DNA from 2 places in the Streptomyces sp. NPDC086989 genome. Region 2 is predicted to be linked to the other one. Evidence: riboswitches for the same ligand, from Rfam matches in the RefSeq annotation. Region 2 holds a riboswitch; the other holds the start of a gene.

What was found. Region 2 has a riboswitch for glycine ahead of gcvT (glycine cleavage system aminomethyltransferase GcvT). Riboswitches for the same ligand answer to the same signal wherever they lie in the genome.
Region 1: linked by a shared signal. The riboswitch ahead of gcvP (aminomethyl-transferring glycine dehydrogenase) and the one ahead of gcvT (glycine cleavage system aminomethyltransferase GcvT) in region 2 are both predicted to bind glycine.

Annotation. Positions count from the first base shown of each region.
Region 1 covers NZ_JBIVAL010000037.1:9,108-12,884, forward strand. The annotation lists gene ACIPK4_RS39150 (DNA polymerase IV) at 1-1,339, shown strand, start outside; gene ACIPK4_RS39155 (PRC-barrel domain-containing protein) at 1,336-1,707, opposite strand; glycine riboswitch at 1,821-1,919, shown strand; gene gcvP (aminomethyl-transferring glycine dehydrogenase) at 2,118-3,777, shown strand, end outside.
Region 2 covers NZ_JBIVAL010000002.1:402,961-406,737, reverse strand. The annotation lists gene ACIPK4_RS05585 (enhanced serine sensitivity protein SseB) at 1-542, opposite strand, end outside; gene ACIPK4_RS05580 (AAA family ATPase) at 617-1,279, opposite strand; glycine riboswitch at 1,485-1,588, shown strand; gene gcvT (glycine cleavage system aminomethyltransferase GcvT) at 1,773-2,888, shown strand; gene gcvH (glycine cleavage system protein GcvH) at 2,979-3,362, shown strand; gene glyA (serine hydroxymethyltransferase) at 3,380-3,777, shown strand, end outside.

The sequences.
Region 1 (3,777 bases), on a different contig from region 2:
CTACCTGATCCCGCGCTTCACCCTGTACCGGGCGGTCAGCGACGTGGTCATGGCCCTGCTGCGGGAGCTTTCACCGCTCGTGGAGCCGCTCAGCCTGGACGAGGCGTTCGTGGACCTGGAGGCCGGCGGTACCGCCTTCGACGCGGAGACGGCCCTGGAGACCGGACAGCGGCTGCGGGCGGCCATCCTGGCCGCGACCGGGCTCAGCGCATCGGTGGGGCTGGCGGGGTCGAAGATGCTGGCGAAGGTGGCCTCGGAAGAGGCCAAGCCGGACGGGCTGCTGCTGATCGAACCGGGGACGGAGCGGGCCCTGCTCGCGCCGATGTCGGTGCGGACCCTGCCGGGCGTGGGGCCGGCGACCGGCGAGCACCTGCGGCGGGCCGGGATCACCACCGTGGGGGAGCTGGCCGAGGCCGGTGAGGACGAGCTGGTCCGGATGGTCGGCCGTTCGCACGGGGTCGGGCTGTACCGGATGGCGCTGGGGCTGGACGACCGGCCGGTGGTCGCCGAACGCGACGCGAAGTCCGTGTCGGTCGAGGACACCTTCGACGTGGACCTGCACGACCGGGTGCGGATCCGGGGCGAGGTGCAGCGGCTGGCAGACCGGTGCGTGGAGCGGCTGCGGGGCTCGGGGCACTCCGGGCGCACGATCGTGCTGAAGGTGCGGCGCTACGACTTCTCGACCCTGACGCGCTCGGAGACGCTGCGCGGGCCCACCGACGACCCCGCGGTGGTCCGCGAGGCCGCGGCACGGCTCCTGGAGGCGGTGGACACCACGGGTGGGGTGCGGCTGCTGGGCGTCGGTGTGACGGGCCTGGCCGACTACACCCAGGAGGACCTGTTCGCACAGTCCATGGCTGCGGAGGCGGCGGCAGAGGCGGCTGGGGAGGGCGTCGCGGATGCTGCTGCGGCGGGTGCGTCCGCCGCGGCGGACGCGGAGGCCGAGGACACGGGAGGACCGGGAGGAGCGGGAGAGTCCGACGGGACTGCTGCTCAAGGTGGGCCTGCGGGGCCTGCGGGGCCTGTGGGGCCCGTGGGGGCCTCCGGGAGCGCGCTGCCGCCCCTCACCCGGGAGCCCGCCCCGGAACGGCGCTGGCCGGCCGGGAGCGACGTCCTGCACGCCGTCTACGGCCCCGGGTGGGTGCAGGGCAGCGGGGTCGGGCGGGTGACCGTGCGCTTCGAGCAGCCCGGATCACCACCGGGCCGGGTGCGCACCTTCCGGGTGGAGGACCCCGAACTGGAGCCCTCCGACCCGCTGCCCCTCGTGGGGAGGGCCGAGCCGGAAGCCCCGCCCGAGCCCGGAGCCCGGGCCGAGGCGCCCCGGACCGGAGCCGCCTAGGAGGAGTCGTCCCCGTTCGCGAGGCGGCCGAAGTCGCGCCGGATGTCCGACGGGAGGGAGACGTCCAGCCCGTAGTGGTGGTAGAGCTGCAGCTCCTGCTCGGGGGAGAGGTGGCGGCCGACGCCGAAATCGGGGGCGTCCTTGATGAGGGAGCGCTCGAAGGGGACCCGCAGGGTGTCGTCGACGACCTCGCTCGGCTCCAGGGGGACGAACGCGTCCCGGCTGAACAGGCCCGTCCGGACGGCGGCCCATTCGGGTACGCCCGTGGCGTCGTCGAGGTAGACCTCGTCCACTGTGCCGATCTTGGTTCCGTTGCGGTCGAACGCCTTGCGGCCGATCAGGCTGCGCGGATCGATGTCGGTCTGCACGGTCCCTCCATATGGTCGCAACTCCTCCGTAATGACTACAGAAAGGCATTTCCGCAGCGGAGGCCACTCGAAGGAGGACCCGGAAGGGCGCTGGTAGGCTGGGTGACGGCTGTTGACCCTGTGCGGGAGAGTCCTCCGAGTGAGCATGACGGAGGCGCCGAAGGAGCAAATCCTCCCCGGAATCTCTCAGGCATACGTACCGCACGTGGTGAGGCCACTCTGGAAAGCAGGTGCGGGTACCGGGCGTGCAGTGCCGGTTCCCCTCCTCACCGACGGTGAAAGCCGGAGTCCGCGGGTCATCCCCGTGCCTCCGGTGAAGCTCTCAGGTTGAGATGACAGAGGGGGAGGCCGTCCGGGTGCCCGCGCCGTGGTGCCCCTCGCAGGTCGTACGACCCAGGAGGCCTCCGTACATGACCGCCAACCGCATTCCGCTCTCCCAGCTGGAGCGAGGCATCCCCTTCGAGCAGCGCCACATCGGCCCGGACGCCGAGGCGCAGGCGAAGATGCTCGCCCACGTGGGCTACGGCTCGCTGGACGAACTGACCGCTGCCGCGGTACCCGATGTGATCAAGAGCGCCGAGGCACTGAACCTGCCCGAGGCGCGGACCGAGGCCGAGGTGCTGGCGGAGCTGCGTTCGCTCGCCGACCGCAACCAGGTCCTGACCCCGATGATCGGTCTCGGCTACTACGGCACCTTCACCCCGCCGGTGATCCTGCGCAACGTCATGGAGAACCCCGCCTGGTACACGGCGTACACGCCCTACCAGCCGGAGATCTCGCAGGGCCGCCTTGAGGCCCTGCTCAACTTCCAGACCGTCGTCGCCGACCTCACCGGCCTGCCCACCTCCGGTGCCTCCCTGCTCGACGAGGGCACGGCGGCCGCCGAGGCCATGACGCTGGCCCGCCGCGTCGGCAAGTCCAAGGGCAACATCTTCCTCGTCGACGCCGACGCGCTGCCGCAGACCATCGCCGTGATCGAGACCCGTGCCGAGCCGATCGGCATCGAGGTCGTCGTCGCCGACCTGTCCGCGGGCATCCCCGCCGAGGTCGCCGAGCGCGGCGTCTACGGTGTGCTCCTCCAGTACCCGGGCGCCTCCGGTGCCGTACGCGACATCAAGCCGGTCATCGACCAGGCGCACGAGCTGGGTGCGATCGTCGCCGTCTCGGCCGACCTGCTGGCCCTGACCCTGCTGACCTCCCCGGGCGCGCTCGGCGCCGACATCGCCGTCGGCACCACCCAGCGCTTCGGCGTCCCGATGGGCTTCGGCGGCCCGCACGCCGGCTACATGGCCGTCCAGGACAAGCACGCCCGGTCGCTGCCGGGCCGCCTCGTCGGCGTCTCCGTGGACGCGGACGGCAACAAGGCGTACCGCCTGGCACTGCAGACCCGTGAGCAGCACATCCGCCGTGAGAAGGCCACCAGCAACATCTGCACCGCGCAGGTGCTGCTCGCCGTCATGGCCGGCATGTACGCCGTCTACCACGGCCCGGACGGCCTGCGGACGATCGCCCGCCGTACCCACCGCTACGCGGCCCTCCTCGCGGCCGGTCTGACGGCCGGCGGGGTCGAGCTGGTCCACGGCTCGTACTTCGACACCCTCACCGCCCGGGTGCCCGGAAAGGCCGCCGACGTCGTCGCCGCCGCCCGCGAGGGCGGGGTCAACCTGTTCCAGGTCGACGCCGACCACGTCTCCGTCTCCTGCGACGAGACGACGCTGCGCTCCGCCATCGAGGCCGTCTGGGCCGCCTTCGGCGTCACGGCGGACATCGAGGCCCTCGACGAGGCCACCCCGGACGCGCTGCCCGAGGGCCTGCTGCGCTCGGACGACTACCTGGCGCACCCGGTCTTCCACAGCCACCGCAGCGAGACCGCGATGCTGCGCTACCTGCGCAAGCTGGCGGACAAGGACTACGCGCTGGACCGCGGCATGATCCCGCTGGGCTCCTGCACCATGAAGCTCAACGCGACCACCGAGATGGAGCCGGTCACCTGGCCCGAATTCGGCCAGCTGCACCCGTTCGCCCCGGTCGGGCAGGCCGAGGGGTACCTCCAGCTCATCACCGAGCTGG
Region 2 (3,777 bases):
GCCCCTCCCTCGACGCTGGCGAGGCAGCGGTGGGCGGCGGCGATCACGCCGGTGGCACGGAACTCCTCCGCGGCTGCGGTCAGGAAGTCCACCGGGTCGTCCTGCCAGTCGGGCTCGAAGAGCCGGACGCGGCCGCCGGTGGCGGGGCCGTCGAGCGGGGTGCGGCCGGTGCGGCAGAGCTCCGCCACGGCGGGCGGGGGCAGCGGGACGCCGACGGCGCCCTCGGGGTTCACGGCGATGCCGAGCTGCGGGGGCAGGCCGCGGGCGAACTCGACGGCCGGGGCCACGGCGAAGTCCATGCCGGGGCCGGCGCAGGCGCGGAACTGGGCCTCGGAGCTGTAGACGGGGACGTACGCCGCGCCGTTGATCTCCATGGTGGGCAGGGTGAGGGCGGGCGCGTCCGGGCCGCCGCCGCCGGGCAGGGGCACCCAGAGCAGGCTGCGCCCGAGCACCTCGACGATGCGGGCGCCGGCGTCCGCCTGTCCGAGCGCCGCCCCGAGCACCTGCTCCAGCTCGTTGTCCGGCCAGCCGCCGCCGTGCATGTACGCCTCCGCTGTTCTCACCCCACGCTGTCGGCCCGAGATTAACCGCTGCCCCCCGCGGGCCCGGGCCAGGGTCAGGGGCGGCGGAAGGCGATGCGGGTCACCCGGGCCGCCGAGCCGCGGTCCAGCAGGACCGCCGAGGTGCAACCGGCCGGGAGGCGGCCCGCCTCCGCGTCCCGCAGCAGCCGGGCCACCGCGCCCCGGTGGCGGGCGAAGGCGTACGCCGACACCCCGCGCCCCCGCGCCGCCTGCCCGGCCAGGGCCTCCTCCGGGGTGGTGTCCAGCAGCAGCAGGTGCAGCCCGCGGCCCCGCCGCCGCGCGGCCGCGGCCAGCAGGGCGCGCACCCAGGTCTGCGTTCCGCAGTCGTGGACCACCGCCGAGGCCCCGGAGCGCAGCGTCCGCCACAGGCCCCAGTAGTGGGCGCAGCGGACCAGCGGCCGGTACACCGCGTACGGCAGCACCCTCGGCATCCGCCGCTCCCAGCGCTCGCGCACGTCCTGCGAGTCGATGCCGCCGTCCGCGGCCCGCTTGATGAGCGTGCTCTTGCCGCCGCCGGGCAGGCCGGACACCACGACGATGTCGCCTTCGGCGAAGCCGAGCCACTGGGGTCCGTGCGGGCCCCGGCCGCGCAGGTCGCGTACGAGGGGGCCCTCGGCGCAGGCCCGCCGCGCTGCCGGCACCCCGTCGACGGCCCCGGTCCCGGTCGACGCCAGCACTCCGAATCTCCGCACTGTGATCGCCTCCCCCAATCGGGGCCACGCGGGCCCCATGCCCAAGAGTGTAAAGAGACGGTAATCCGGTGGCCCCGGTTCCGGTCAGGGCCCGCGGCCCCTCCACCGGTCCGGGACGGCCGGTCCGTACGTTCTTCCGGGCCCGCACGCCCGATCGCCCGGACGGCGTGCAATGATGTGCGCCATCTGGACCAACTGCATACCGGCCGCTTGAATCCGCGCGGGAGAGTCCCGGCACGCCGTGAGGCGGTGCCCGGGCGCCGAAGGAGCAAGTTCCTCCCTTGAATCTCTCAGGCCCCGTACCGCGTGGATGAGGCAGATCTGAAAAGCGAGCCGCGCCGCCGTCCCTCACGACGGCACCCGCGTGCGCTCCACCCAAGGTGCAAGTCGAGGTTCCCCGGGTCCGACCGGGAACTCTCGGCGAACCTCTCAGGTTCCGATGACAGATGGGGAGGATCGTCCTCGTCATGTCATGCCCTGGGACCCGGGAGCCACACCCATGAGCACTGCCCCCCGTCTGACCGCCCTCGATGCGCTGCACCGGTCGCTCGGTGCGACCATGACCGATTTCGCGGGCTGGGACATGCCCCTGCGGTACGCCAGTGAGCGCGACGAGCACAACGCCGTACGGACCAAGGCCGGTCTCTTCGACCTCTCCCACATGGGCGAGATCACGCTGACCGGCCCGGAGGCCGTCAAGGCCCTGGACTACGCGCTGGTCGGCAACATCTCGACCGTCGGCGTCGGCCGCGCCCGCTACACGCACATCTGCCAGGAGGACGGCGGGATCCTCGACGACCTGATCGTCTACCGCCTGGGCGAGACCGAGTACATGGTCGTCGCGAACGCCTCCAACGCCCAAGTCGTCCTGGACGCCCTGACCGAGCGCGCCGCGGGCTTCGACACCGAGGTCCGCGACGACCGCGACGCGTACGCGCTGATCGCCGTACAGGGCCCCGAGTCCCCCGGCATCCTCGCCTCCCTCACCGACGCCGACCTGGACGGGCTGAAGTACTACGCCGGCCTGCCGGGCACCGTCGCGGGCGTGCCCGCGCTGATCGCGCGTACGGGCTACACGGGTGAGGACGGCTTCGAGCTGTTCGTCTCCCCCGAGCACGCCGTGGAGCTGTGGCAGGCGCTGACCGAGGCCGGCGCGGGCGTCGGCCTGGTCCCGGCCGGCCTGTCCTGCCGCGACACGCTGCGCCTGGAGGCGGGCATGCCGCTGTACGGGCACGAGCTGACCACCGGCCTCACCCCGTTCGACGCGGGTCTGGGCCGGGTCGTGAAGTTCGAGAAGGAGGGCGACTTCGTCGGGCGCGCCGCCCTGGAGGCCGCCGCCGAGCAGGCCGCCACGAAGGCGCCGCGCAAGCTGGTCGGCCTGATCGCAGAGGGCCGCCGCGTCCCGCGCGCCGGGTTCCCGGTCGTCGCCGGCGGCGAGGTGATCGGCGAGGTCACCTCGGGCGCCCCGTCCCCGACGCTGGGCAAGCCGATCGCGATGGCCTACGTGGACGCGGAGTACGCCGCGCCCGGCACCTCCGGCGTCGGCGTGGACATTCGCGGTACGCATGAGCCGTACGAGGTCGTCGCCCTGCCGTTCTACAAGCGGCAGAAGTAGCGCCCGTACGCCGTACCGGCCGTCTCAGTACGTCTCAGTACGCAAGACCACTGTTCGTTCGCACTCCCCCGCATCCAGGAGAATCAGGTCATGAGCAACCCCCAGCAGCTGCGTTACACCAAGGAGCACGAGTGGCTGTCGGACGCCGTGGACGGCGTCGCGACGGTCGGCATCACGGAGTTCGCGGCCAACGCGCTCGGTGACGTCGTCTACGCCCAGCTCCCCGCGGTCGGCGACACCGTCACCGAGGGCGAGACCTGCGGTGAGCTGGAGTCGACCAAGTCGGTCAGCGACCTGTACTCCCCCGTCTCCGGCGAGGTCGTCGAGGCCAACCAGGACGTCGTGGACGACCCGGCGCTCGTGAACACCGCCCCGTTCGAGGGTGGCTGGCTGTTCAAGGTGCGCCTCTCGGAGGAGCCCAAGGACGTGCTCTCCGCCGACGAGTACGCCGCGCTCACCCACTCCGACAACTGACACCCCAGGGGATCCTGATGTCTGTTCTCAACACCCCCCTCCACGAGCTCGACCCGGACGTCGCCGCCGCCGTCGACGCCGAGCTCGCACGCCAGCAGTCCACCCTGGAAATGATCGCGTCGGAGAACTTCGCTCCGGTCGCCGTCATGGAGGCCCAGGGCTCGGTCCTGACCAACAAGTACGCCGAGGGCTACCCGGGCCGCCGGTACTACGGCGGCTGCGAGCACGTCGACGTCGTCGAGCAGATCGCGATCGACCGCATCAAGGCGCTCTTCGGCGCCGAGGCCGCGAACGTGCAGCCGCACTCGGGTGCGCAGGCGAACGCCGCCGCGATGTTCGCGCTGCTGAAGCCGGGCGACACGATCATGGGCCTGAACCTGGCCCACGGCGGTCACCTGACCCACGGCATGAAGAT